4 regions of the Agromyces sp. NSFZ genome follow, and region 2 is predicted to be linked to each of the others. Evidence: predicted binding sites of a transcription regulator. Region 2 holds the regulator's gene; each other region holds the start of a gene.
The links. Region 2 encodes LexA, which represses DNA repair genes until DNA is damaged. Its sites were predicted from a motif close to TCGAACANNTGTTCGA; they were not measured.

Region 1 (7,294 bases), 540 kb from region 2:
CGTACTACTACCGCGTCGTGTCGGCCGACGCGTTCGGGAACACCGGCCAGTGGCCTGCAGCGACCACGCCGAGTGCGTCGTTCACCACGCCGTCCGCCGCGGCGAGCGACTCCTCGTTCGCGCACTTCGGTGCGGGCACCCCGGGCCTCGGCACGTACGTCGCGAACGCCTCGGGCGGCGAGGTGACCCTTGCTCCCGTCGTGGGATCCGAGTTCGAGGGATCGACCGTGCCGAGCGGCTGGTCGACCGGCGTCTGGACCGGTGGCACGACGAGCTTCTCGGGCGGCACTGCCACCGTCGACGGCTCGTGGTTGCGCAGCACGACCCTCGTCGGCTCCGGCCGCGCGGTGGAGTTCGTCGGCACCTTCAGCGGCTCCACCAACCAGAACGCCGGCTTCGGGGTCACGCTGAACAGCGCCGCCGAATCGTGGGCCATGTTCGGCACCAACGAGACCACCGGCGTGCTGCGGGCGCGCACGCACACTGCGAACGGCGCGACCGCCGACGTGTCACTCGGCACCCAGTACATCGGTGCCGAGCACCTGTTCCGCATCGAGTGGGACACCTCCGTGCGCTATTACATCGACGGCGTCCTCGTCCACACCGCGGCGACGGTCAGCGGAACGATGCGCGCGCTCGCGAGCGACTACACGGCGGCCGGCGGCAACCTCAAGCTGAAGTGGATGCACGTGACGCCGTATGCCACCAGCGGATCCTTCCTGTCACGCGTGCACGATGCCGGCACGACCGCCGACTGGGGCGTGCTGAGCTATTCGGCGCAGGTGCCCGCGGGTTCGACCCTGGCCCTCGACGTGCGCGGCGGCGACACGGCGACGCCAGACGGCAGCTGGACGGCGTTCGCAGCAGTCGCCGCCGGTCAGGACATGCCCGTCTCGGGCCGCTATCTCCAGTACCGGGCGCGGTTCACCACCGCGAACGGGGCGATCACGCCCGCGCTGGCGTCGGTGAACCTGCCCTACTCCCCGCGCCCGCCTGCGCCCGACACGACTCCGCCGACGATCTCCGCGGTCGCCTCGCAGATGATCGCGCCGACCACCGCGAGGATCACCTGGACCACCGACGAGCAGGCCACGGGTCGCGTCGAGTACGGCACCTCCCCCGGTGCGCTCGACTCGGTCGCCGAGGTCTCGACGCTCGGCACCTCGCACACCATCGACCTCGCGGGGCTCGCTCCGGCGACGCAGTACTCCTTCCGATTGGTGTCGACGGATGCGGCGGGCAACACGGCGACGTCGTCGACGGCGCAGTTCACCACGCCGACCCCTGACACCACGGCTCCCACCGTCGTCGGCAGGACTCCGGCACCGGATGCCACCGGCGTGGCCGTCGACGCGGACGTGACGGTGACGTTCAGCGAGCCGGTGGCCGCGGCGACCGTCACGGCTGCGACCTACACGCTCCGAGCGCAGGGTGCCGGCACCGACGTGCCGGCGACGCGGTCGGTCGCAGGGGCGGTGGCGACGCTCAACCCGAACGCGAACCTCGCACCGGGCACGACCTACACGGTGACGGTGGCGGGGAGCGTCACCGATGGCTCCGGCAATGCCCTCGGGTCGACCGTGACCTGGTCGTTCACGACCACCTCCGCGGTGGCCACGGTGCTCGAGGACACCTCGGCGTCGCAGTTCGGTGCGGGCACGCCCGGCAGCCTCACGTACGTCGCCAACTCCGCAGGCGGCGAGGTCGTGCTTCCGCCGCTCGCGGGAGCCGAGTTCGAGGGCACCGGCGTGCCTTCGGGCTGGCAGACCGGCAGCTGGACGGGCGGGTCGACGACCTTCCCCGGCGGCACCGCCACGGTCGACGGCTCGTGGCTGCGGACCTCTGCGACGGGCGGCGCGGGCCGAGCCGTCGAGTTCACGGCGACGTTCACGGGCGCGAAGTACCAGAACGCGGGCTTAGCCGACACCCTCAACGCCGCCGGCGAGTCGTGGGCGATGTTCGGCACGTACGAGACCAGCGGCGTGCTGCTGGCCCGCACCCGGAACGCCGGCGGCGCGATCGTCGACGTCGCGCTCGGCTCGCAGTACATCGGCTCCGAGCACGTGTTCCGGATCGAGTGGGGCTCGAGCGTCCGCTTCTACGTCGACGGCGCCCTCGTGCACACGGCGGCCACGGTGGGCGGCTCGATGCGTCCGATGGCGAGCGACTACACCTCGGGTGCGGGCGCGCTCGTCCTGCGCTGGATGCGGCTCACGCCGGCGCTCCCCTCGGTCGCCACGCCGTTCGACGGCAGCACGGTGCCCACCGGGTGGACGAGCACCCTCTGGAGCGGCGGCTCCGGCGGCTCGGTCGTCTCGGGCGGCAAGGTCGCGGTCAACGGCGGCCTCCTGAAGACGACCGAGCAGACGTGGCCGGGCAGCACCGTGGAGTTCGTCGCGACCTTCGGGGCGGCGGCGAACCAGCACGGCGGACTCGCGGCCGACCTCTCGGGCTCCTCCCGATGGGCGATCTTCAGCACCAGCGGCACCACGAACACGCTGTACGCACGCACCAGCAACAACGGCGCGGTAGCGGATGTGTCACTGGGCACTGGCCTCGTGGGCTCCGCTCACACGTACCGCATCGATTGGCTGGCCGACCGGATCGTGTTCTCGGTCGACGGCACCGTGCGGCACACGCAGAACGTGGCGATCACCGGCAGCATGGGCACTGTGTTCAGTGACTACGCCGCGGGCGGGGCGAACCTGACGGTCGACTCCGCGTCGATGACCGGCACGCCGAGGTCGGGGGTCTTCACGTCCCGGGTGCTCGACGCGGGTTCGTCGTCGGACTGGCAGACGCTCGACGTGACCGCCCAGGCACCCGGCGGGACGTCGGTCGTGATCCAGGTCCGCACCGGCAACACGGCCACGCCCGACGGCACGTGGACCGCGTTCACGACGGTGGAGGCCGGAGCCGACATCCCGGGCAACTCGCGGTACATCCAGTACCGTGCGACGTTCACGGGTACGTCGACCGTGTCGCCCACGCTCGAGCGGGTGGCGATCAACGGTCTCGTCGCACCCTGACCCTCGCCGTCTGCGCTGCGGCGGCCGTTCTCACGGCCGCCGCAGCGGTACATGGGCACGACTCCAGGCCGGCCGCGCCGATCAGGCAGCGCGCCCGATCAGGCGGCTCCAGATCGCGGCGCACCGCTCAGGCGGGCTCGCCGACAGGCGGCGCACCGATCAGGCGGCTCCAGATCGCGGCGCACCGCTCAGGCGGGCTCGCCGACAGGCGGCGCACCGCTCAGGCGACGCGGCGATCATGCGCCCCGATCAGGCGGGCTCGCCGACAGGCGGCGCACCGCTCAGGCAGCGCGCCCGCACGGGCAGCGCGCCCGCACGGGCAGCGCGCGCCGATCAGGCGGCAGACACGGCAAGGGGCGGACTCCACGCGCCGTCGCCGGCGCCGCTGCGAGCACCGCCAAGCTCGAGATGCGGCGATCGGTTGCCGGCGCGCGGACGCTGCTGGGGGTCGATGTGCGGCGGCGGGATGAACCACGCCCGATTGTCGCGGATCTCGATGCCCCAACCGTTGCGATGGAGCAGCCCATGGTGAAATGCGCAGAGCAGGACTCCGTTGTCGAGGTCGGTGCGTCCGCGATGGCGCTTCCACCACCTGATGTGGTGCGCTTGGGTGTGGGCGATCGGCCGGCGGCACCCGGGGTGGGCACACCCGCCGTCTCGTTCGGCGAGCGCGAGCCGCTGCGCCTTCGAGAACAGCCGCTTGCCCCTGCCGAGGTCGAGCACCTCGCCGTCGCCGCCGCAGACCATCGGGATGATGCCGGCGGATGCCGCGAGCTGGCGTGCCGCGGCGGCGCTGACGGGCTGGTCGATGCCGTCGATCGAGGCGTGACCGAGCCCGGAGCGGAGCGCGTCGTGGTCGATGCGAGCGACGACGGTCGCGAACGCGAGCGCCGGCAGCGACGCATCGGCCGACGAGATGGCGAGCCGGGCGATGTCGGCGAGCGCGTCGGCGTTCATCTGCTCGATGGTGCGCTGCTCGGACATCGCGGCATCGGTGGTCGCGTCGGGCCGGTCGCCGGGAGCAGCGCCGTCGCCGGGAGCAGCGCCGTCGTCGGAATCAGCGCCGTCGCCGGAATCAGCGCCGTCGGCGGACGTGGGCACAGTGCCCGACGCGCCCTCGCGGGCAGCACCGAATGCCGGACGCGCGTCACGTGCCCGGTGGAGTTCGGCACCGACGAGTGACTCGACGGCGACCTTGATGGGCGCGCCGGTGATCGGGTCGAACCGGCCGCGGAGGTTGATCATGCCGGCGCCGTCTTCCCAGATGCGCAGGGTGCGCTGGCCGTGGAGTTCGTCTTCGCGGGGTCGCACGCCGTCGGGATCGAGCCTGGCCTCGAGCTGCTTGATGAGGCGGTTGAGCCCGTCGACGCCGACCACGGGGGCTCGCTCGACGAGCAGGGCCTCGGACCACGCGACATCCTCAGCCGAGGCGCGAATCGACACCCGCGCGAGGAACGAGGTGATGACGGCCGCGGCCTCGACGCCGAGCCGACCCGCCGCGACCCCTGCCGCGACGTGGGCGAACCGCGGCGGCAGCAGCTCGCCCGTGAACGCGGCGCGCGGCTCGGTGGCCTCGCCGACGGCGATGAGCTTGACCGCCTCGGAGTAGCGCCCGCCCTTCACGGCGGCGATGAGACCGGCAGGCGTGGAGTGCCCGGTGCGGCGTGCCAGCCCGTCGTTGCCGGCCTCGCTCGGCGAGCGGCGAGCAAGACCCGCCGCGCACCGCACGGTGAGCGCGTCGACGCGCTTCGACAACCCGGCCAGCGCTTCGGTGACCATGAGGAGGCCGGCATCGGTCATCGACAGCACGTCGGCCGCGGCATCCGTCGACGCCAGGGTCGACGCCGCAGCCCACGCGTCGACGAGCGCGTCGACCTCGGCGAGCAGTTCGCCGAGCGCTGCGGGGGCTTCTGGCATGCCTCCATTCTCGCAGATCCTTCGAACATATGTTCGAATTCCCAGCAACTGTGGAGAACTCCCCAGACGCGCCGAGACCGCGCCGAGACCCCGCCGAGAAGCGCGGAAGCGCGGAAGCGCGGAAGCGTGACCCGCGCTACGGTCGCCCGAGCCCCTTGTACTCCCAGCCGGCCACGCGCCACGCGGCAGGATCGAGCACGTTGCGCCCGTCGATGATGCGGCGCCCCGCGACGAGCCGCCCGACCTGCGCGGGGTCGAGCGCGCGGTACTCCCGCCACTCGGTGACGAGCACCACGAGGTCGGCCCCACGCAACGCCTCGTTCGTCGAGGTCGTGTACTCGAGCTGCGGATGCCTCACCCGCGCGTTCTCGATGCCCTCGGGGTCGGTGGCGATGACGCGCGCCCCGAGCCCCTTGAGCTGCACCGCGACGTCGAGCGCGGGCGAGTCGCGCACGTCGTCGGACTCGGGCTTGAACGTCACGCCGAGCACCGCGATCTTGCGCTCGTACACCGACCCGTCGAGGGCGGCGACGGCCAGGTCGACGACCCGCTGCCGCTGCCGGAGGTTGATCGCGTCGACCTCTTTCAGGAAGGCGACCGAGTCGCCGCGGCCCAGCTCCTCGGCGTGCGCGGTGAAGGCGCGGATGTCCTTCGGCAGGCAGCCGCCGCCGAATCCGACACCGGCGTTGAGGAAGCGACGGCCGATGCGCGCGTCGTGTCCGATGGCGTCGGCGAGCGCCGTGACATCCGCGCCCGTGGCATCCGCGAGCTCCGACATCGCGTTGATGAAGCTGATCTTCGTGGCGAGGAATGCGTTGGCGGCCACCTTCACGAGCTCGGCGGTGGCGTAGTCGGTCACGATTCGCGGCGTGCCGGCCTCGATCGCGGCGCGGTAGACCTGGTCGAGCACGGATGCCGCGTGCCGGTCGTCTGCGTCGGCACCGTCGGCACCCCCGGAACCCCCAGCGCCGCCGGCGCCGCCGACGCCAGCGCCGCCAGCGCCGCCGGCCCCGCCGACGCCGTAGACGAGCCGGTCGGGCTCGAGCGTGTCCTTCACGGCGAAGCCCTCACGGAGGAACTCGGGGTTCCACGCGAGGCGCGCGTGCGAGGCATCCGCTGCCAGCCGAGCCGCGAGCCGCGCAGCAGTGCCCACCGGCACCGTGCTCTTGCCGACGACCAGCGCGCCGTCGGCGAGGTGCGGGAGCAGGGATTCGAACGCGGCGTCGACGTAGCTGAGGTCGGCGGCGCCGGTGCCGGCCGCCTGGGGCGTGCCGACGGCGAGGAAATGCACGTCGGCGCTCGCGGCATCCGCGATGTCGGTGCTGAACCGAAGCCTGCCGCTGGCGGTCGCCGAGGTGAGGATCTCGGCGAGCCCGGGCTCGAAGAACGGAGGCCTGCCTGCGGCGAGCGCGGCGATCTTGCCCGCGTCGACGTCGATGCCGACGACCTGGTGGCCGAGCTCGGCCATGGCCGAGGCGTGCACGGCGCCGAGGTAGCCGCAGCCGATCACTGAGATGCGCATGGGGACCCTTCGTTCAGACACTCCGGTCCATTCTGTCGCACCCGCCGCTCCTAGGCTGAGGGGATGACTCCCCCCGATCGAGGCCGTCGCTGGGCGCTGCTCGTGCTCGCGATCTACGCCGCGCTGGGCGCGATCTTCGCCCTGGTGCCGCGTCCGATCGACGAGGGGTTCACGCCGTGGGTACGCGGCATACTCGCCCACCTGCGCAGCCATGGGCTCGCGGGCTGGATCACCTACGAGGTCGTCGAGTACGCCTCGCACGCGGTGTTCTTCGCGCCGCTCGGCATCCTCGTGGTGGTGGCGTTCGGTCGACGGATGTCGCTGCTCGCCGTTCCCCTGCTGCTGGGCGCCTGCGCGCTCGTCGAGTTCGCCCCGTCGTGGTGGATGGCGGACCACTCCCCCTCGCCGGTCGACCTGACGCTCAACGTCGTCGGTGCGCTGGCGGGCGCAGTGGTCGGCTACTGGGCGGCACCGCCCACTCCGTTGAGACGATGACGGATGCCGCAGCCACAGGCATGCGCGCCGGCACGCGCTATTCGCAGGCGACTCCGTCGCCGTCGCGGTCGAGCTTGCCCGAGTATCCGGGATCGCCGGCGTGGATCGGCGCCGCGCCAGCAGCCCGCACGGCGTCGCAGTTCTCGTAGTACACCGGGGCGGGAGCGGGCTCCGGGGCCGGGGCAGGAGCGGGTGCGGGGGCCGGCGCAGGCGCAGGCGCCGGTGCGGGCGCAGGCTCCGACTCCGGCTCAGCCACGGGCGCAGGTGCCGGCGCGAATGCAGAGGTGACGCTCGGCTGACCGGGGCACTTCTCGAGGATCCGCACCATGGC
Region 2 (7,294 bases):
GCGTCCCGACCTCCCGGTGCGGCATCCGCACCAGGAGCACCATGACCGGAATCGCGCGCGGGAGCGGCAGCGGTCGGTCGAGGCCGCCCGTCTCGTTCGAGCTGTTCCCACCCCGAACGGATGCCGCGGCGCTCGCCCTCGGCAGCACGATCGACCGGCTCGCCGACGTCGACCCGGCGTTCATGTCGGTGACGTTCGGCGCGGGCGGATCCTCGCGCGACCGATCCCTGACCGTGCTGCGGCACATGCTCGAGCACACCGACGTCGAGCCGATGGCGCACCTCACGTGCGTCGGATCGAGCCACGCCGAGGCGAACCGCCTCGTGCGCGAGTTCCTCGACGCCGGTGTCACGAGCTTCCTCGCGCTCCGCGGCGATCCGCCCGCCGGCGCCGACCCCGAGGCGGGCCTCGGCGACCTGCAGAGCGCCGCCGAGCTCGTGCAGCTCATCCACCGCGTGCAGGAGGAGCGGGAGCCGTTCGGGCAGGCGGGGATCCCAGGCATCCCGGGCGTCACCCGCATCCGTGCGCGGCCGAGACCCGAACGGGTCGCGGTGGCGGCGTTCCCCACAGGGCATCCGCGCTCACGCGACCTCGAGCAGGACATCGACACGCTGCTCGCCAAGGAGGTCGCGGGCGCCAACCTCGCGATCACCCAGCTGTTCTGGGAGGCCGACGACTACCTCGGATTCGTGGCGCGCGCCCGCGCGGGCGGCGTGACCATCCCGATCCTGCCGGGCATCATGCCGGTCACCACGCCGGCGCGCCTCACCCGGCTCGCGGAGCTCACGGGCGTGCCCGCACCCCGGTCGCTCGCCCACGCCCTCGAGCGCGCATCCGACCCCGACCGGCAGTTCGCGATCGGCGTCGAGCACGCCACGCGCCTTTCCGTCGACGTGCTCGCCGGCGGCGCCCCGGGGCTCCACCTGTACACCTTCAACCGCCATGAGGCCGTGCTCGCCGTGCTCGACCGGCTCGGCCTCCGAACGCCCGCGAACGCGGCCATCGAGAGGAACACGACACCATCATGAACGCCCCCGCATTCCCCACCGGAACCATCCTCGGCTACCCCCGCATCGGACGCCGCCGCGAGCTCAAGCACGCGGTCGAGGACTTCTGGGCGGGCCGCATCGACGCCGCCGAACTCGAGGCGCGCGCCGCCGAGCTGCGCGCCGCGACCCGCGAGCGCCTCGTCGAGCTCGGGCTCGGGCGCGACGACTCGTCGATCCCCGAGTCGTTCTCGTACTACGACCAGGTCCTCGACGCGGCACTCGCCGTGGGTGCGGTGCCCGAGCGGTTCCGCCGGCTGCAGGACGAGCACGGCGAGGTCGACCTCGCCGGCTACTTCACCATCGCGCGCGGCGAGGGCGATGACGCTCCGCTCGAGATGACGAAGTGGTTCGACACGAACTACCACTACCTCGTGCCCGAGATCGGGCCCGACACCGAGTTCTCGCTGCACGCCGAGCGGATCGTCACCCGGTTCGCCGAGGCCAGGGCGGCCGGATACCTCACCCGGCCCGTCATCGTCGGCCCCGTGACCCTCCTGCTCCTCGCCAAGCCCGCCGACGGTGCTCCCGCCGAGTTCCATCCGCTCGACCGGGTCGCGGATCTCGTGCCCGTGTATGCCGCGCTCCTCGCCGAGCTCTGTACCGCGGGGGCCGAGTGGGTGCAGCTCGACGAGCCGGCGCTCGTGAGCGAGAGCATCGACGTGCCGCGCGAACGCGTGATCGCGGCGGTCGGCGCCGCGTACGATGCGCTCGGCGCCGCCGACCGCCGACCCTCGGTGTTCGTCGCCACGCCCTACGCGGCACTCGACGTCGCGCTGCCCGCCCTCGCGGCGACACCGGTCGAGGCGATCGGTCTCGACCTCGTGCGGGGCAGCGTGCCCGAGCACCTCGACCCGGCGACCGCCGCATCCCTCGCCGCGAAGACCCTCGTCGCCGGCGTCATCGACGGGCACAACATCTGGCGCGGAGACCTCGCCGAGGCGTTCGAACGCCTCGAGGCGTTGCGACGGCTGTCGGCCGACGTCGCCGTGTCCACGTCGACGTCGCTCCTGCACGTGCCGCACGACGTGACCGAGGAGACGGCGCTCGACCCGCGGCTCGTGAGCTGGCTCGCATTCGCCGACCAGAAGGTGGCCCAGGTCGCCGCGCTCGAGCGGGGCCTCGTCGCCGGTCGCGCCACGATCCAGGAGGAGCTCGACGCGGCATCCGCCGCCCTCGCCGATCGAGACGGCGCACCCGGCGTGCGGGTGCCCGCCGTGCGCGACCGCTTCGCCGGGCTCGCCGACCACCACTTCGCGCGCGCCGCCTATGAGGAGCGCGTCGAGGCGCAGGAGTCGCTCGACCTGCCCGCGCTGCCGACCACGACGATCGGCTCGTTCCCGCAGACGGGCGACATCCGCCGAGCCCGCGCGCGCCTCCTCACGGGGGAGCTGAGCGAGCCCGAGTACCGCGCGCTCATGCACGAGGAGATCGCGCGCGTCATCCGGCTGCAGGAGGACCTCGGCCTCGACGTGCTCGTGCACGGCGAGCCCGAGCGCAACGACATGGTGCAGTACTTCGCCGAACTGCTCGACGGCTTCGCGGTGACGCAGCACGGCTGGGTGCAGTCCTACGGCTCGCGCTGCACGCGTCCGTCGATCCTGTGGGGGGATGTCTCCCGGCCCGAGCCGATGACCGTCGCGTGGTCGACGTTCGCCCAGTCGCTGACCGACAAGCCCGTGAAGGGCATGCTCACCGGGCCCGTGACGATCCTGGCGTGGTCGTTCGTGCGCGACGACCAGCCGATCGGCGATACGGCCCGGCAGGTGGCGCTCGCCCTGCGCGACGAGATCGCCGACCTCGAGGCCGCGGGCATCCGCATCGTCCAGGTCGACGAGCCGGCGCTGCGGGAGCTGCTGCCGTTGAAGCGAGCCGACCAGCCGGCCTACCTCGACTGGTCGGTCGGGTCCTTCCGCCTCGCGACGGGTGGTGCGGCGGCCGCCACGCAGGTGCACACCCACCTCTGCTACTCCGAGTTCGGGGTGGTCATCGATGCGATCCGCAACCTCGACGCCGATGTCACCTCGATCGAGGCGGCGCGCAGCCGCATGGAGGTGGTCGACGACCTCGCGACGAGCGGCTTCGACCACGGCATCGGCCCGGGTGTCTACGACATCCACTCGCCGCGCGTGCCGGGCGCCGCCGAGGTGCGGTCGCTCCTCGAACGGGCGGTGGCCGAGATCCCCGCGTCGCGGCTGTGGGTCAACCCCGACTGCGGACTGAAGACGCGCGGCTACGAGGAGACGGTGGCGTCGCTCGGGCACATCATCGAGGCCGCGCGTGCCGTGCGCGAGGCGATCCGGGTGCCGGCGACGGTCGACTAGGCCGAGGATCCGGCTGCGGCATCGCCCAATGTCGCCGTTCCCGCGTCACGTCGCCTGCGCAGCGGGCACGGGACGCGGGAACGGAAACGTGCGAGGGCCGGATGTCGCGAGCATGCGGCATCCGGCCCCGGACCTCGACGGCCGCGGCACACCGTCGCTCGGAATGCAACCCCACCGCCGCGTCAGGCGATCGCTCAGGGACGTGACGTACCGTCGGATCATGCGACTCGCGGTTCACGAATGGGGTGGCGGCACCAAGACCGCCGTCCTCATCCACGGCATCATGTCGGACTCGCGCGCCTGGCACCGGGTCACGCGCGAGCTCGAGGAGCACGGATTCCGCGTCATCGCCGTCGACCTCGCCGGCCACGGACGCAGCCCGCGGTCGAGGAACTACTCGCCCCGCGCCTGGGCCGACGACGTGGTCGAGACGCTCGCGCCCCTGCTCGACCGTCCGCCCGATGTCGTGATGGGTCACTCGCTCGGCGGCCTCGTCGCGAGCCTCGTCGCCGACCGACTCGCGCCGCGTGCGGCGATCTACATCGATCCGGCGTTCTCGTTCCCGACCGGCCTGCGCGGCTTCGCGTTCAAGCTGTTCTTCGCGATCGCCCCGCGCCCGCGGCGTTCGGCGCTCGTGCGGATGAACCCGAAGTGGAGCGCCGCCGACGTCGACATCGAAGTGGCGACGCTGCGCGACTGGGACAAGCGCACCATCCTCGGATTCGTCGACACGCGACGCCTCGTGCCGCCCGCCCGCGTCGTGGCGCCGAGCCTCGTGGTGCTCGCCGAGAAGAGCCTGCTCATCACCGAGCGGGTCGCGGCGCAACTGCGCCGCACGGGCATGACCGTCGCGACCGTTCCCGGCACGGGCCACACGGTGTTCCGCGACGACCACGCCGGGTTCATGGAAACGGTGTGCGAGTGGTTGTGCGACCACGTGCGCATCGGTGAGCGCGTGCAGGTGCCCGCCGCCGTCGCGGCGTAGCGGCCGTGCCGTAGCCGGCCGCACGCCCGGAGGCATCCTGCCGCGGATCAGACCGCGCGGAGCACCGCGACGACCTTGCCGAGCACCTCGGCCTGGTCGCCCAGGATGGGCTCGAACGCGGAGTTGCGTGGCAGCAGCCACGTGTGTCCGTCGCGCTGGCGGAACACCTTGACCGTCGCCTCGCCGTCGAGCATGGCCGCGACGATCTCGCCGTTCTCGGCGGTGGGTTGCGACCGCACGACGACCCAGTCGCCGTCGCAGATCGCCGCATCGATCATCGAGTCGCCCACCACCTTGAGGATGAACAGCTCGCCCTTGCCCACGAGCTGGCGGGGGAGGGGGAACACCTCGTCGATCTGCTGCTCGGCCGTGATGGGGATGCCTGCGGCGATGCGGCCGACGAGCGGCACCATGGCGGCGTCGCCGACCGGCGCGGGACCGGCGTCGCCCGCGGTCGCCGGTCGATCGGTGCCGGGCAGCTCGATGAGCACCTCGAGTGCGCGCGGACGGTTGGGGTCGCGGCGGAGGTAGCCGGCGAGCTCGAGCTGGTTGAGCTGGTGGGTGACGCTCGAGAGGGAGGAGAGGCCGACGGCGTCGCCGATCTCGCGCATGCTCGGCGGGTACCCGCGGGAGGCGACGGAACGCTGGATCACCTCGAGGATCGCGACCTGCTTGGCGCTCAGGCTCTTGCGTCGACGCTGCCTGCCGGCCTCGCGCACATCGTCGATGTCGGTGCTCAACGTCTCCGCCCCTCGTTGCGGTCGCACGCGACCGGATGTCGGTGGTGTCTGATCGACTGTCGTCGGACATTCGAAACTGTATCCGGCTGCGGTCGGTGCGGCAAACATTCGTTCGAGTGTGTCGCGGAATTCGCGCCGCACGAGACTGCGGGTGTCGCTTGCGGGTTCGATTGTTCGAAGATATATTCGGAACAGAGTTTCGCATCGGCCCTCCCGGCCGAGGGCCGATGCGGCTCCCACAGGAGGTGTGACATGAGCGCAGCGATCGTTTCCGGCGGGTTCGGCGCATCCGTGCGACCGCAGTCCGCCATGGTTCCGCCCGCGACGGCGACGTCCTCACCCCGTACGCGGCTTCGCCTCACACGTCGCGGCCGTGTCGTCTTCACGAGCCTCGCCGCACTCCCGCTCGTGGCCTGGGCCCTCGTCACCATCCTCGGTTCCGGGGGCGCGGCGGCCGATGCGGGCGCAGAGCTCGGCACCCGCACGTTCGAGTACGTCACGGTGCACCAGGGCGACTCGCTCTGGGCGATCGCCGAGTCCATCGCCCCGCAGGGCGACCCACGAGACGTGATCGCCGAGATCATGCGGCTCAACGGGCTCGATGTGGCCACCGTCGAGCCCGGTCAACGGCTCGCCCTCCCGGTCGTGCCCTGATCGGCGTGGCCGAGACGGCCGAGGTCGCGTGGCTAGCATGGACGGGTGACGAGCCTCGATGACCTGCCCATCCGCGACGACCTGCGTGGTCGCACTCCGTACGGCGCCCCTCAGGCGTCCGTGCCCGTCGCGCTGAACGTCAACGAGAACACGCATCCGATCCCCGAGGATGTCGCGCACGACATCGTCGCCCGCGTGGCCGCCGCGATCCTCGGCCTCAATCGCTATCCCGACCGCGAGTTCACCGCCCTCCGCGGAGCGCTCGCCGACTACCTCGGCCATGGACTCGACCCCGACCGCATCTGGGCGGCGAACGGATCGAACGAGGTGCTGCAGCACATCCTGCAGGCGTTCGGCGGCCCCGGCCGCTCGGTGCTCGGCTTCGCGCCGACCTACTCCATGTACGGCCTGCTCGCCTCGGGCACCGGCACCGGGTGGATCACCGCCGGCCGAGACGAGGACTACGAGCTCGGTCCCGAGACCGCGGTCGCCGCCGTGCGCGAGCACGATCCCGACATCGTGCTGCTGTGCGCGCCGAACAACCCCACCGGAACCCCGCTCTCCCTCGACACCATCGCCGCGGTCGCCGACGCGGCACGGGGCATCGTGGTGGTCGACGAGGCGTACATCGAGTTCGCCGACCCGGGCACGCCGAGCGCGCTCACCCTGCTCGAGGGCCGGCCGCGCCTCCTCGTCTCGCGCACGATGAGCAAGGCTTTCGCCTTCGCGGGCGCGCGGGTCGGGTACCTCGCCGCGGATCCCGCCGCGATCGACGCGCTCCGACTCGTGCGGCTGCCGTACCACCTCTCGGCGCTCACGCAGGCGGCGGCACTCGGTGCGCTCGCACACTCCGACGAGATGCTCGCGATGGTCGGCGAGATCCGCACGCAGCGCGAGCGCATCTCCGCCGAGCTCGCCCGGCTCGGGTTCCGTCCGTACCGCAGCGGCGCCAACTTCGTGCTCTTCGGGGGGGTGGACGACCCGCACGCGGTGTTCGAGGCGCTCCTCGCGCGGGGCATCCTGATCCGCGAGATCGGCCTGCCCGGAAGCCTCCGGGTGACCGCGGGAACCGAGGCGGAGACGACCGCCTTCCTCGAGGCGATCGCCCTGTTCGCCCCGGCGGACGCCCAGCAGGGCGGCGAATAGGCCAGCAGGGCGGCGAATAGGATGGAGCCATGACCCCTCCCGGCTCCCCGCGTACCGCGCGCGTGCAGCGTGAGACGAGCGAGTCGAGCATCGACCTCTCGCTGAACCTCGACGGTTCGGGCGTGAGCGACATCGAGACGACCGTGCCGTTCTACGACCACATGCTCACGGCGTTCGCCAAGCACTCGCTCACCGACCTCACCGTCCGCGCCAGCGGCGACATCGAGATCGACGTGCATCACACCGTGGAGGACGTCGCGATCGTGCTCGGCCGGGCCATCCGCGAGGCGCTCGGCGACAAGCGCGGCATCTCCCGCTACGGCGACGCGCTCGTGCCGCTCGACGAGGCGCTCGCGCAAGCCGTCGTCGACGTGTCCGGCCGACCGTTCCTCGTGCATT
Region 3 (7,294 bases), 1.6 Mb from region 2:
CGGCGGTGCTCGACGAGGAGCTCGGCATCGAGCCCGGCGACGACGCTGCAGCGGTGCATCGCGCGGCGCTCGCGCTTCCTCCGCGAGCCATCGGGCGGACGCGACCCGACCACCTGCCCACGCAGGAGGTGCGCTTCTGCCACGCCTCCGACTCGGTGCGACTCGCCTATGCCGTCGTCGGCTCCGGTCCTCCCCTGGTCAAGGCCGCGAACTGGCTCTCGCACCTGGAATACGACTGGGAGAGCATGCTCTGGCGGCACTGGCTGCACGCGCTCACGAGCGACTACCGCGTGCTGAGATACGACGAACGCGGCTGCGGGCTGTCGGATTGGGACACGACCGCCTTCACGCTCGACACGTGGGTGGAGGACCTGGCTACGGTGGTGGACGCCGCAGGGTACGACCGCTTCCCGCTGCTGGGTGTCTCGCAGGGGGCGGCGGTGGCCGTCGAGTACGCCGCCCGGCATCCCGAGCGGGTCAGCGCCCTCGTGCTGTACGGCGGATACCTGCGCGGGAGGGCGGCTCGGGCCCGCAATGACGACGAGATCCGCTTCGCTCGGCTCCTGCCCGATCTGGCCGAACTCGGCTGGGGCCGGGACGAGCCCACGTTCCGGCAGGTGTTCGCCGCACGCTTCATGCCCGAGGGCACGCGTGAGCAGTGGGACGAGTTCAACGAGCTGCAACGACGTACCACCTCGCCCGCGAACGCCGCGCGCTTCATGCGGGGCTTCAGCATGATCGATGTCACGGACGCTGCGAGGCGAGTGGCCTGTCCGACGCTCGTCGTCCACGTCCGCGGCGACCTCGGGCCACCGGTCAGCGAGGGGCAACTGCTCGCCTCGACCATCCCCGGGAGTCGATTCGTCTCCCTGGACGGGCACAACCACCTGATGCTCGCCACCGAGCCGGCGTGGCCCCGTTTCATCTCCGAGATGAACCGGTTCCTCGCGGAGGTCGGCTGAGGCCGTCATCATCGGTCTCCTCGTTCGGAGCCGCATTCGACGGCGGGTAGAATCCCATCGTGCTCATCTGCCTCACCGCGAGTCACAAGAATGCCGCGTTCGACCTGCTCGAGCGTCTTTCGGCGAACGCGGAACACGCAGCACCGCGCATCCTCGAGGGTCATGACGCCGTGCATGGTGCGGTCGTCGTCGCCACGTGCAACCGCTTCGAGGCGTACCTCGACCTCGACGCTCCCGAAGGCGAGTCCCCGGTGCCCGCCGTGCAGGAGGCGATCCGGGCCGTCGGCACGGTCGCGGGCCTCGAGGCCGATGAGCTGCGCGCCACCTTCGGCTTCGTGCACGGCAACGCCGTCGCGGGCCACCTCTTCTCGGTGGCCTCCGGCCTCGAATCGGTCGTCGTCGGCGAGGGCGAGATCGCGGGGCAGGTTCGGCGATCGCTCGAACGCGCGCGCAAGGAGGGCACCACGACGCCCGCCCTCGAGCGGCTCTTCCAGCGCGCCTCGCAGACCTCGCGCCGGGTGAAGAACGAGACCGGCATCGGCGGCGAGGGCCGCTCCCTCGTGCGCCTCGCACTCGACCTCGCCGAGAGCCGCGTCACCGACTGGGCCACGACCCGCGTGCTGCTCGTCGGTACCGGCCGCTTCGCCGGCGCCTCGCTCGCCGCGCTCCGCGACCGCGGCGTCACCGACGTGCGGGTGCACTCCCCGTCGGGCCGTGGCGCGAAGTTCGCCGCGAGCCACGGCATCGAAGCGGTGCCGCGCGGCGAGTTCTCCACGGCCGCCGCAGACGTCGACATCATCGTGACCTGCACCACGGCCGAGCACCACGTGGTCGACAAGACGCTCATCGCGGTCGGACGCGAGCAGCTCGAGGCATCCGTCGCCCTGCTGCCCGGCGGCGGCGCACCCGTGCGCGACGTGCGCCAGCTCGTGATCGACCTCGGACTCCCCCGCAACGTCGCGCCCGACGTCGTCGAGGTACCCGGCGTCGACCTGCTCGACCTCGAGACCATCAAGATCCACGCGCCGCTCGAGGAGTTCGGGGCCACGGATGCCGCGCGCGAGATCGTGAACCGCGACGCGCGCGACTTCGGCGACCTCGGCGAGGAACGCGACCTCGCCCCCGCGGTCGTCGCACTGCGACGGCACGTGTACGACATCCTCGACGGCGAGATCGCCCGGGCCAGGTCGCGCGGTGACGACGACGGCCGCACCGAGGCGGCGCTGCGGCACATGGCCGGCGTGCTCCTGCACACGCCCATGGTGCGCTCGCGCGAGCTCGCCCGGGCCGGCGAGCAGACGGCCTGGATCGACGGCCTCGAGGCGCTGTTCGGGGTGAAGCCCCACGAGACCGAACGTACCGAACGCGTCGCTCGTGCCAATGAATCGGATGAGACCGGGGCCGCCGGAGCCGCAGGCGCTGCGTCGTGAGCGCCGAGCGCGCGGCATCCGGCCCCGACGCCGATCGGGTGGCCGCTGCCGCCGCCGACGGACCGCCGGCCCTGCGCTTCCCCTACGACGCGAGGCGGCTCGTCGAGCAGCCGCTGCGCACCCAGCGTCTCGTGCTGCGTCCGCTCGAGGCATCCGACGCTGCCGACGTCTACGAGTACCAGCGCCTGGCCGAGGTGATCCGCTACCTGCCATGGCCCGAGCGCGAGCGCGCCGAGGGCTACGAGCACACGGCGAAGCGCGCGGCGGGTCGGATGCTCGCCGCCGACGGCGACTTCGTGTTCTTCGCCGCCGTGCTGCCCGGCACGCCGGCGACCGACGATGCCGGGCGGGACCGCATCATCGGGGATTTCATGATCCGCGTCTCGAGCGTGCAGCACGCGCAGCTCGAGCTCGGGTGGGTGCTCCATCCCGACTTCCAGGGTCGCGGGTTCGCGCGCGAGGCGGCGCAGGCGCTGCTCGACTTCACGTTCGAGACGCTGAATCCCCACCGCGTGCAGGCGTTCCTCGACGCGCGGAACGGGGCATCCGCCGCACTCTGCGAACGGCTCGGGATGCGTCGCGAGGCGACCATCCTCGAGGAGGAGTACCACGACGGCGAGTGGCAGGACACCGCGATCTACGGTGTGCTGCGTCGGGAGTGGGCGGCCGCGCGGGGCTGAAGCGGGGTGCGGCTGCGTGGAGTTGAGAGCTGAGAGCTGCGGCTACAACGTCTCCCAGAGCGGCCGCACGTGACGTGACGCCGCGACGATCGCGTCGCCGTCGAGCGTCGTGGTCGTGATCGGGATGCCGAGCCGAGCCCACTCGGCGACGAGCGTGAGATCGCCGCGCAGCGGATCCGGTGCCCACACCCAGAGGCCGTTCGAGCCGGTCGACGTGCGGTCTCCGCCACTGCCTCCGCCGTGCCGTGGCATGATCGTCGGCGGTTCGGGTGCCGCAGCGTGCGGCTCGGCGAACGAGAAGTCAGCTGCGTGCACCTTGCTTCCGTCCGGCAGCGCGAGTCCGAATCGCAGGCGCGTGTCCCGTTCTCCGGGCTGACGGCGGGCAGCGTGCCAGGGACCTCCCATCGCGGAGTCGGTGAGCTGCCGCCATTCCCAGGAGTCCTCATCGCGACGGCGGAGGAACCAGTCGACGTGCACCTCGAAGCCGACGCTGAACACGCGGATCTCGCGAAGGAGAACGACCGTCCCTGCGGTCCGCGCGAGCACCGCGTCGTGCAGGAGGCGCGCCGGCAGTTCGTCGTCGGGCGCCTCCAGCCATGCGGGCGGGCGGAACTGCTCGGGTTCGGGGCGGTTGGCGGCCGCCGCATCCTCGTCGTCGAAGAAGCCCCCGTCGCCCACGCTGATCACCTGCATGACGGCACCCTATGTGCGACCGATCCTCCCCAGCACCCCGGATTCCACAACCTCTCCACACCTGTGGGAACATGCGTTCGAGTGTCGGTAGCTCTGGCGAGAATCAGACATGCCCGATTCCCCGTCCGACCTGGCCGATGTCGCCAGTCGCCTCGTCGGGCGCGAGGTGTCGTCGGGCACGTTCGTCCCGCTCGATGACGCCGCGCTCCTCGTCGCCGTCGAGGAGCTCACGGCGCTGCGGCATGAGGTCGAGCGCTGTCAGGCGATCGCCGTCGCCGAGGTCGCCCGGCGATCGCGGGTGGCGTTCGGGGTGCGCGGACTCGCCCGGCGCTCCGGGCATGCGGGCACCGGTCAGCTGGTGCAGTCGATCACGCGATCGTCGAAGCGCGAGGCGGTCGCGCTCGTGCGCGTCGGGCAGATGATCGCCGAAACGGATGCCGCGGTCGCACTCGAGGCGCAGCGTCGCTCTGACCCCCTCCTCGCCGAAACCGCCCCCGCCTCTCCCCCGCCGTGGTTCGCCGCACTGGGCACCGCCGTCGCGAGCGGCGTCGTGTCCGTCGAGGTGGCGTCCGCGATCCGGTCCGGCCTTGGCGAACCCGGTGGAGATGCCGACGAGGCGGCGCTGGCCGCACTGCTGCCGGCCCTGCTCGACGAGTGCCGGTCACTGCATGCAGACGCCGCACGCCGTGCCGCGAGGCAGGCGCGCGACCGAGTCGACGCTGCGAGCGTCGTCGCGCGAGCCGAGCGGCAGCGACACGATCAGTACTGGCGGCTCTGGGTGAAACCCGATGGCATGGTGCGGGGCGAGTTCGAGCTCGAACCGCATGGCGGCATGCTCGTGAAGGCGGTGTTCGACCAGCTCACGCATCCGCGTCGCCTCGACACGAAGACCCGTCGCGGGTTCGGCGACGCCGCGCGCGGCGACGCGAACTACGCCGCCGCGCGGGCTGCGCGCGAGCGCGAGGCCGCAGAGGGTCTGGTGCAGCTGCTGCGAGCCGGTGCGAGCGTCGATCCCGGGCGGCTCCTCGACGAGCGCAAGCCCTCGGTCCGCATCATCGTGAACGCCCATGCGCTTGCGACCGGCGAAGGCACGGGCATGATCGAGGGCCACCCCGACCGCATCCCGCTCACCGACGTCCACACCGGGCTGTGCGAGGGCGATGTGCCGTTGAAGTTCAGCGACGACGGAGCCTGTCTCGACCTCGGGCGCGACGAACGGCTCTTCACCGAACGGCAGAAGGTCGCCCTCGGCGTGCGAGACGGCGGCTGCATGGATCCCGACTGCACGCGGCCTCCCTCCTGGACTGAGGCGCATCACATCGATCACTGGCATCGCGACGAGGGTCGCACCGACCTCGCCGACGGCATCCTGCTCTGCCGCGGAGATCACCTCCGCTATCACAACGAGGGGTGGGAGGTGCGCCGCGAGGGCGCCGTGTACTGGCTCATCCCGCCACGGGGGGTCGATCCCGACCGCACTCCTCGGTTGATGAGATCGAAGACCCCGTCCGACATCCTGAACCCGGTCGATCCGGCCCGATTGCCCGAGTCGGTCGTGCCGACCAGCTCATCGCGACGTGCCGCAGACGCGAGCGAGCGAGAACCGGCCCTGCTCGCGGGGTAGGACTCTGCCTGGTCTCGGGGAGGAGTGCGTCCGCGGCAACGCGCCCGACGACGCCTCGCGTTCGGCGACCCCTACGCGCCGATCAGGCGCGACGCCAGGTACCCCTCGAGCTCGGCGATCGGCACGCGCTCCTGCTGCATGCTGTCGCGCTCGCGCACCGTGACGGCGTTGTCGTCGAGCGAGTCGAAGTCGACCGTGACGCAGAACGGCGTGCCGATCTCGTCTTGGCGACGGTACCGGCGACCGATGGCACCGGCGTCGTCGAAGTCGACGTTCCAGTACTTCCGCAGCGTCGCCGCGATCTCCCGCGCGAGCGGCGACAGGCGCTCGTTGCGGCTGAGCGGCAGCACCGCCGCCTTCACGGGAGCGAGGCGCGGATCGAGGCGCAGCACCGTGCGGGTGTCGACACCGCCCTTGGCGTTCGGCACCTCCTCGACGTCGTACGCGTCGACGAGGAACGCCATGAGCGACCGGGTGAGACCCGCCGCCGGCTCGATGACGTACGGGATCCAGCGCTCGTTCTTCGACTGGTCGAAGTACGAGAGGTCCTTGCCGGAGTGCTCGGCGTGCGTCGAGAGGTCGAAGTCGGTGCGGTTCGCGACGCCCTCGAGCTCACCCCACTCGCCGCCCATGAAGCCGAAGCGGTACTCGATGTCGATCGTGCGCTTCGAGTAGTGCGACAGCTTGTCCTGCGGGTGCTCGAACAGTCGCAGGTTCTCGGGGTCGATGCCGAGGTCGGTGTACCACTTCCACCGGTAGTCGACCCAGTAGTCGAACCACTCGTCGTCGGTGCCCGGCTCGACGAAGAACTCGAGCTCCATCTGCTCGAACTCGCGGGTGCGGAAGATGAAGTTGCCCGGCGTGATCTCGTTGCGGAACGACTTGCCGATCTGGCCGATGCCGAACGGCGGCTTCATGCGCGACGCCTGCAGCACGTTGGCGAAGTTCGTGAAGATGCCCTGCGCGGTCTCGGGACGCAGGTAGTGCAGGCCCGACTCGTCCTGCACCGGACCGAGGAAGGTCTGCAGCATCATGTTGAAGTCGCGCGGCGGCGTCCACTGGCCGCGCGTGCCGCAGTTCGGGCAGACGATGTCGCCCATGCCGTTCTCGGGCGCGCGGCCCTTCTTGTCCTCGTACGCCTCGAGCAGGTGATCCTCACGGAAGCGCTTGTGGCAGTGCAGGCACTCGACGAGCGGGTCGGTGAAGACCCCGACGTGACCGGATGCCACCCACACCTGCTTCGGCAGGATGACGCTCGAGTCGAGGCCGACGACGTCGGCGCGGCTGGTGACCATGTAGCGCCACCACTGCCGCTTGATGTTCTCCTTCAGCTCCACGCCGAGGGGACCGTAGTCCCACGCAGACCGGGATCCGCCGTAGATCTCGCCCGCCTGGAAGACGAAGCCCCGGTGCTGGGCGAGTGCGATGACGGATTCGAGACGGCTGGGTGCGGCCACGGTGGCTCCAATGGTCCTGATGAGATCGGGGGATTGCCCGGAAACGACACGGTGTCACCATCCTACGGGCGCTACGCTGTGCCCCAAGACGACGCCGGGGCCGAGGGGGGCGAAGGTGTGGGATCTCCTGTTCGATCTCGACGTGGCGAATGGCCCGTTCGTGATCGCGATGTACGTGATCGCGGCCGCCTTCGTCGTCTACCTGCTCGGGCGCGGTGACGGCTGGTCCTGGGTGCTCACGGTGATCGTGCTGCTCATCGTGGGCGCGATGATCGGCGGCGCAGGGCTCTGGATCGCCGCGAACCTGCTCGACCTGTTCGATCGCCCGATCCCGGATGCCGCGTGGTGGTGGCTGCCCGCGGCATCCGCCGGCATCATGCTCGCCATCTGGAACCTGTGGCACTCGAGGTGGTGGCGGAAGCTCATCGCCGTTGTCGCGATCCCCGTG
Region 4 (7,294 bases), 650 kb from region 2:
CGCGTCCCACGCAGGTGAAGCGACTGGTCGAGGAGCGCGGGCTCGAGACCACCCAGGCGGAGGCCCGGGTGGACGCGCAGGTCGGCAACACCGAGCGCCTCGCGATCGCCGACGTCGTGATCGACACCGACGGATCGATGGCGCACACCATGAGCCAGACCGACGCGCTCTGGCAGCGCATCACCCGGGAGCGTCGCTCGCGCGCCTGATCGTCGCCGCGTCGATGAGCACGCGCGCCATCGCCTTGGCCTCGGCAGCGGTGTCGGGTGTTCCGGTGATCGGCGCGGTGACCATCGCTCCGTTCGCCACGATGTAGAGCCGCTCGGCGAGGGCGTCGGCGTCGTGGGGGCTCAGCGGGAGTTCCTCCACGAGCCCGCGCAGCACGGCACGGAATGCGCGCTTGTGGTCGCGCACCGCTCGGGCGACCAGTGCGGCGTCGTCGCCGAGCTCACCGAACGCGTTGATGAACGCGCACCCGCGGAACGAGTCCTCGGCGAACCACTCGTGCAGCCAGTCGAACACGGCGAGCACGCGCTCGGCGGCGGAGCCGTCGGTCCTTTCATCGAGGAACCGGCGAACGGATGTCGCGATCTCCGCGTCCCGGTCGCGCAGCGTCGCTTCGACGAGCTCGTCCTTCGAGCGGAAGGCCCGGTACACGCGCTTGAGCGGCACGCCCGACGCAGCGCGCACGGCATCCATGCCGACGGCCTGGATGCCGTGCGCGTAGAACAGCCCGGACGCGGCGGCGACCAGCGCCGCCCGGTCGTCGGCGGGAGCCGTCGCGACTTGGCGTCGGGTTGATTCGCTCACGGAGCCTCCAGGTGGTGTCGCACACGTTGCAAGAAAACGATCGTTCTCATACTATGGCGTCTCGTCGGAGAACGCACGTTCTCTGCATCACGAATCCAGCTGGAGGACAACATGTCGAAGGTGCTTCACCGCACGGCCGTGGTGGACGGCCACACGCTCGCCTACCGCGAGGCGGGCGATCCCGCCCGACCCACGCTCGTGCTGCTGCACGGGTTCCCGACGAGCTCGCACATGTTCCGCGGCCTGATCCACGAGCTGGCCGACGAGTACCACCTCATCGCGCCCGACCACCTGGGCTTCGGCGCCAGCGACGCGCCCGATCGCGAGCACTTCCGCTACGGCTTCGAGCCGCTCACACAGCTCACGCTCGGCCTCCTCGACCAACTCGACGTGCGCCGCTTCGCGCTGTACGTGCAGGACTACGGCGCCCCGATCGGATTCCGCATCGCCACGCGGCATCCCGAGCGCATCACCGCTATCATCACGCAGTCGGGCAACGCGTACGCCGAGGGGTTCACCCCGTTCTGGGAGCCGCTGGTGGCGTACGCGAAGGCGAGGGCGGCCGGCGAGCAGCCCGACGACGCCGCCGTGCGAGCGCTGCTGACGATGGACGCCACGCACTGGCAGTACACCCACGGCGTGCCCGCCGACCGCCTGGACCGCGTGGGGCCCGACACCTGGGTGCTCGACCAGGCGCGCCTGGACCGCCCCGGCAATGTCGAGATCCAGCTGGACCTCTTCGCCGACTACCTCTTCAACCTCGACGAGTACCCGCGGTTCCACGAGTACTTCCGGAGCCACCGGCCGCCGCTGCTCGCCGCGTGGGGACGCAACGACGAGATCTTCGGGCCCGACGGCGCCACGGCGTTCGGCCGCGATCTCCCCGAGGCCGAGGTGCACCTCCTCGATGCCGGGCACTTCGCCCTCGAATCGCACCTCGAGGAGATGGTCGGGCTCATCCGGCCGTTCCTGCGAGCGTCGCTCGCGGCGGAATGAGCGCCTCCGTGCCGGCACCGGGGCCCGCGACCGGTTCCGTCGCGATGCCGTCGGGTGCCGCGACCGGCTCCGCCACGGCGCCGCGGTCCGCGCGGGGCGGGACCGTCGTGGCTACCCTGGTCACCGCACTCGGGCCCGCCGTTCTCGCGATGGCGATGTTCACGGCGCTCGCCGGGCTGTCCGCGCTGGGCCTGCACGCGTTCGCCGTCCCGTTCGCGGCGACGGCGGCGCTCGTCGTGATCGCTCCGACCAGTCCGCTCGCCGGACCGCGGAACGTGCTCGTCGGGTACGTTGTGTCGACGGTGCCGGCGCTGGCGCTCGGCTCGTTCCTGCCACCCTCGGCGTCCGCGGCCGCGGTGTTCGGCGGCCTCGCGATCGTGGCGATGCTGCTGCTTCGTGCCGCGCACCCGCCGGCTGTGGCGGCGGCGGTGATGATCGGCCTGAACGGCGCCGAGTGGAGCTTCCTCCTCGACGGCGTCGTGCCGGCACTGGTGGCCGTGCTCGGCATCACCCTGGCGGCGGGCGTCGCGTTCCGGCGGTACGAGTACCCGTGGCGGTGGCGCTGACTGCAGCGTCCCGTCATCCCGATCCGCCCGGCCGTGTGCCGGGCGGGTCGGGATCGGCGCCGGATGTCGCGGCCGCGCGTTCGCCCGACCCGGACGCGATGTCGGAGGGCGAACCTAGACTGGAATCCATGCAGGCCACGCGATCCGTACGCCCGTTCGAGGTGGTGAGCGAGTACCGACCGAGCGGCGACCAGCCCACCGCCATCGCTGAACTCGCCGGGCGCATCAACGCCGGCGAGACCGACGTCGTACTCCTCGGGGCGACCGGAACGGGCAAGTCGGCGACGACCGCCTGGCTCATCGAGCAAGTGCAGCGGCCCACGCTGGTGCTCGCCCACAACAAGACGCTCGCGGCCCAGCTCGCGACCGAGTTCCGCGAGCTGATGCCGAACAACGCGGTCGAGTACTTCGTCTCGTACTACGACTACTACCAGCCCGAGGCCTACGTTCCGCAGACCGACACCTTCATCGAGAAGGACTCGTCGATCAATGCCGAGGTCGAGCGGCTACGGCACTCCACCACGAACTCGTTGCTGAGCCGCCGCGACGTGGTCGTCGTCTCCACGGTGTCGTGCATCTACGGCCTCGGCACGCCCGAGGAATATCTCGCCGCCATGATGCCGCTGCAGGTCGGGCAGCGGGTCGATCGCGACTGGCTCATCCGCAAGTTCGTCTCCATGCAGTACCAGCGCAACGACGTCGACTTCTCACGCGGCACGTTCCGGGTGCGCGGCGACACCATCGAGATCATCCCGATCTACGAGGAGCTCGCCATCCGCATCGAGATGTTCGGCGACGAGATCGAGGCGCTCTACCACTTGCACCCCCTCACCGGACAGGTGGTGGCGAAGCTCGACGCGGTGCCCGTCTTCCCCGGCTCGCACTACGTCGCGAGCACCGACGTCATGCAGCGGGCGATCGGCACCATCCGGGTCGAGCTCGAGGAGCGCCTGGCCGAGCTCGAGCGCGAGGGCAAGCTCCTCGAGGCACAGCGCCTCCGCATGCGCACCACGTTCGACCTCGAGATGATGGAGCAGATCGGGTTCTGCTCGGGCATCGAGAACTACTCGCGGCACATCGACGGCCGGGCCCCGGGCGAGGCGCCGCACTGCCTCCTCGACTACTTCGCCGACGACTTCCTGGTGGTCATCGACGAGTCGCACGTGACCGTGCCGCAGATCGGCGCGATGTACGAGGGCGATTCCTCGCGCAAGCGCACCCTCGTCGAGCACGGGTTCCGGCTGCCGAGCGCCCTCGACAACCGACCGCTCAAGTGGGACGAGTTCAAGGCCCGCGTCGGCCAGACGGTCTACCTCTCGGCGACGCCCGGCCGGTACGAGATGGGCATCGCCGACGGCGTGGTGGAGCAGATCATCCGCCCGACGGGCCTCGTCGACCCGCAGATCGTGGTGAAGCCGTCGAAGGGCCAGATCGACGACCTGCTCGAGGAGATCAGGGTCCGCGCCGAGCGTGACGAGCGCGTGCTCGTCACGACGCTGACGAAGCGCATGGCTGAGGAGCTCACCGACTTCCTCACCGAGGCGGGCGTGCGCGTTCGCTACCTCCACTCCGACGTGGACACCCTGCGACGGGTGGAGCTCCTGACCGAGCTGCGCGCCGGCGTCTACGACGTGCTCGTCGGCATCAACCTGCTCCGCGAGGGCCTCGATCTCCCCGAGGTGTCGCTCGTCGCGATCCTCGATGCCGACAAGGAGGGCTTCCTCAGGTCGTCGACCTCGCTCATCCAGACGATCGGCCGCGCGGCGCGGAACGTGTCGGGCGAGGTGCACATGTACGCCGACACCCTGACCGACTCGATGACGTCGGCGATCGACGAGACCACGCGTCGTCGCGAGAAGCAGCTCGAGTACAACCGCGCCAACGGCATCGACCCGCAGCCGCTGCGCAAGCGCATCGCCGACATCACCGAGGTGCTCGCGCGCGAGGAGGCCGACACGGCCGAGCTGCTCGCCGGCCGCGACGCGCGCAAGAAGGCTCCCGTACCGAACCTTCGCCGCGAGGGCATCGCGGCAGCCGGTGCGAACGACCTCGAGGAACTCATCCGGGACCTCAACGAGCAGATGCTCGAGGCGGCAGGCGAACTGAAGTTCGAACTGGCGGCGAGGCTCCGCGACGAGGTCTCCGAGCTGAAGCGCGAACTGCGCCAGATGGAGAAGGCGGGTCACCTGGGCTGAGGGTCCCTGTGGCGGGGCGGATGCCGCGTGGCGTCGCATCCCCATCGAGCCGGCGTCGGCTGGGAGTTCCACGGAATCGAACGTATGTTCGCTGAGAGCGCGTGCCATCGTGGAACCCGTGTCGGTGGCGCTCTCTAGACTCGGAGAGTGCCAGTTTCACGTCTCGATGCCCACTCGCGCCTGAGTGTCCGCGGTGCCCGCGTGCACAACCTGCACAACGTCGACGTCGAGATCCCGCGCGACGCGATGGTCGTCTTCACCGGCCTCTCGGGCTCGGGCAAGTCGTCCCTCGCGTTCGACACCATCTTCGCCGAGGGGCAGCGGCGGTACGTCGAGTCCCTGTCGGCCTACGCCCGGCAGTTCCTCGGTCAGGTCGACCGGCCCGACGTCGACTTCATCGAGGGGCTGAGCCCTGCCGTCTCGATCGACCAGAAGTCTACGAACCGCAACCCGCGGTCGACCGTCGGCACGATCACCGAGATCTACGATTACATGCGCCTGCTCTGGGCACGCATCGGCGTGCCGCACTGTCCCGTGTGCGGCGAGCGCATCCAGCGGCAGACGGTGCAGCAGATCGCCGACCAGCTCATGGAGTTGCCGGAGGGCACCCGGTACCAGGTGCTCAGCCCGGTCGTCTCCAAGAAGAAGGGCGAGTTCGTCGACCTGTTCCGCGAGCTGGCCGCCGGCGGGTACTCGCGCGCGATGGTCGACGGCGAGCTCATCCGCCTCGACGAGCCGCCGACCCTCAAGAAGCAGGTCAAGCACGACATCTCGGTCGTCATCGACCGGCTCGTGGCCGGCCCCGACGTGCTCGGCCGGCTCACCGACTCGCTCGAGACCGCGCTGCGGCTGACCGACGGGCTCGTGCAGGTGAACCTCGTCGACGAGACCGGCCCCGACGCGTGGGCCACGTTCTCCGAGAAGCTCTCCTGCCCGAACCAGCATCCGATCCAGCTCACCGAGATCGAGCCGCGCACCTTCTCGTTCAATGCGCCGTTCGGCGCCTGCCCCGAGTGCTCCGGCCTCGGCACCAGGATGTCGGTCGACGAGGCGCTGCTCCTCGGCGACCCGTCGCTCAGCATCGCCGAGGGGGTCATCCTGCCGTGGACCTCGCAGGGCAAGAGCCTCTACAACTACTACGAGAAGCTGCTCGACGGCCTCGCCCGCGACCTCGGGTTCTCCCTGGACACGCCATGGGAGGAGCTCGACGAAGCCGCGCGCGACGCGGTGCTCCGTGGCGACAACTTCGAGGTCAAGGTGCGCTGGCGCAACCGGTACGGCCGCGAGATGAGCTACACCTCCGGCTTCGAGGGCGTCGTGCCCTACATCGAGCGCCAGTACGTCCAGGCCGAGACCGACGTGCAGCGGGCGCGATGGGCCGAGTATCTCCGAGAAGTGCCGTGCCCGGTCTGCGGCGGCAAGCGGCTGAAGCCCGAGGTGCTCTCGGTGCTCATCCACGACCACAGCATCGCCGACGTCGGCGAGCTCAGCCTCACCGACGCCCGGGCCTTCATGGACCGGCTGCAGCTCACCGAGCGCGAGCAGGCCATCGGCGCGCAGGTCCTGCGTGAGATCAAGGTGCGGCTCGACTTCCTCATCCGGGTGGGCCTCAGCTACCTCGACCTCGCGCGCGCGGCGGGCACGCTCTCGGGCGGCGAGGCACAGCGCATCCGGCTGGCAACGCAGATCGGCTCCGGCCTCACCGGCGTGCTCTACGTGCTCGACGAGCCCAGCATCGGCCTGCACCAGCGCGACAACCGCCGTCTCATCGACACGCTCGTGGCGCTCCGCGACCTCGGCAACACGCTCATCGTCGTCGAGCACGACGAGGACACCATCCGCACCGCCGACTGGATCGTCGACATCGGGCCGGGTGCCGGCGTCAACGGCGGCACCGTCGTGCACTCCGGCAGCTACGCCGACCTGTTGAAGAACACGCGTTCGCTCACCGGCGACTACCTCTCGGGCCGCAAGGAGATCGCGCTCCCGGCACGTCGCCGGCCGATCGACCCGCAGCGGGTGATCGCCGTGCAGGGCGCCGAGGCGAACAACCTGCGCGGCATCGACGTCGACTTCCCGCTCGGCACGTTCACCGCGGTCACCGGTGTGAGCGGATCCGGCAAGTCTTCGCTCGTGAACGACATCCTCTACCGGGTGCTCGCCAACCGGTTGAACGGCGCCCGCAAGGTGCCAGGCCGGCATCGCAGGGTCACCGGCCTCGAGCAGCTCGACAAGGTGGTGCACGTCGACCAGGCGCCGATCGGCCGTACCCCGCGGTCGAACCCGGCGACCTACACGGGCGTGTTCGACCGCATCCGCACGCTGTTCTCCGAGACCACCGAGGCGAAGGCGCGCGGCTACCTGCCCGGCCGCTTCAGCTTCAACGTCAAGGGCGGCCGTTGCGAGGCGTGCTCCGGCGACGGCACCATCAAGATCGAGATGAACTTCCTACCCGACGTGTACGTCGCGTGCGAGGTCTGCGGCGGAAAGCGGTACAACCGCGAGACGCTGCAGGTGCACTACAAGGGCAAGAACATCGCCGAGGTGCTCGAGATGCCGATCAGCGAGGCGGCCGAGTTCTTCGAGCCCATCTCGGCGATCCACCGCTACCTGAAGACCCTCGTCGACGTGGGCCTCGGCTACGTGCAGCTCGGCCAGAGCGCCACGACGCTCTCGGGCGGCGAGGCGCAGCGCGTGAAGCTCGCCACCGAGCTGCAGCGCCGGTCG

Region 1: a site for LexA is predicted at 4,968-4,983, ahead of ACVFI9_RS05655 (HNH endonuclease signature motif containing protein). Genes of this name have one in related genera too.
Region 3: a site for LexA is predicted at 3,831-3,846, ahead of ACVFI9_RS00645 (HNH endonuclease signature motif containing protein). Genes of this name have one in related genera too.
Region 4: a site for LexA is predicted at 4,644-4,659, ahead of uvrA (excinuclease ABC subunit UvrA). Genes of this name have one in related genera too.

Annotation. Positions count from the first base shown of each region.
Region 1 is NZ_CM149585.1:1,184,314-1,191,607, reverse strand. It holds gene ACVFI9_RS05660 (N,N-dimethylformamidase beta subunit family domain-containing protein) at 1-3,029, shown strand, start outside; gene ACVFI9_RS05655 (HNH endonuclease signature motif containing protein) at 3,363-4,946, opposite strand; gene ACVFI9_RS05650 (UDP-glucose dehydrogenase family protein) at 5,083-6,468, opposite strand; gene ACVFI9_RS05645 (hypothetical protein) at 6,532-6,963, shown strand; gene ACVFI9_RS05640 (excalibur calcium-binding domain-containing protein) at 7,001-7,294, opposite strand, start outside.
Region 2 is NZ_CM149585.1:1,725,835-1,733,128, forward strand. It holds gene ACVFI9_RS08165 (methylenetetrahydrofolate reductase) at 42-1,028, shown strand; gene metE (5-methyltetrahydropteroyltriglutamate--homocysteine S-methyltransferase) at 1,025-3,370, shown strand; gene ACVFI9_RS08175 (alpha/beta fold hydrolase) at 3,591-4,355, shown strand; gene lexA (transcriptional repressor LexA) at 4,403-5,083, opposite strand; gene ACVFI9_RS08185 (LysM peptidoglycan-binding domain-containing protein) at 5,348-5,749, shown strand; gene ACVFI9_RS08190 (histidinol-phosphate transaminase) at 5,795-6,895, shown strand; gene hisB (imidazoleglycerol-phosphate dehydratase HisB) at 6,925-7,294, shown strand, end outside.
Region 3 is NZ_CM149585.1:138,218-145,511, reverse strand. It holds gene ACVFI9_RS00665 (bifunctional AfsR/SARP family transcriptional regulator/alpha/beta hydrolase) at 1-962, shown strand, start outside; gene ACVFI9_RS00660 (glutamyl-tRNA reductase) at 1,022-2,392, shown strand; gene ACVFI9_RS00655 (GNAT family N-acetyltransferase) at 2,389-3,072, shown strand; gene ACVFI9_RS00650 (hypothetical protein) at 3,115-3,765, opposite strand; gene ACVFI9_RS00645 (HNH endonuclease signature motif containing protein) at 3,875-5,389, shown strand; gene ACVFI9_RS00640 (glycine--tRNA ligase) at 5,461-6,846, opposite strand; gene ACVFI9_RS00635 (hypothetical protein) at 6,962-7,294, shown strand, end outside.
Region 4 is NZ_CM149585.1:2,372,223-2,379,516, reverse strand. It holds gene coaE (dephospho-CoA kinase) at 1-209, shown strand, start outside; gene ACVFI9_RS11165 (TetR/AcrR family transcriptional regulator) at 181-810, opposite strand; gene ACVFI9_RS11160 (alpha/beta fold hydrolase) at 922-1,806, shown strand; gene ACVFI9_RS11155 (HPP family protein) at 1,914-2,372, shown strand; gene uvrB (excinuclease ABC subunit UvrB) at 2,501-4,567, shown strand; gene uvrA (excinuclease ABC subunit UvrA) at 4,715-7,294, shown strand, end outside.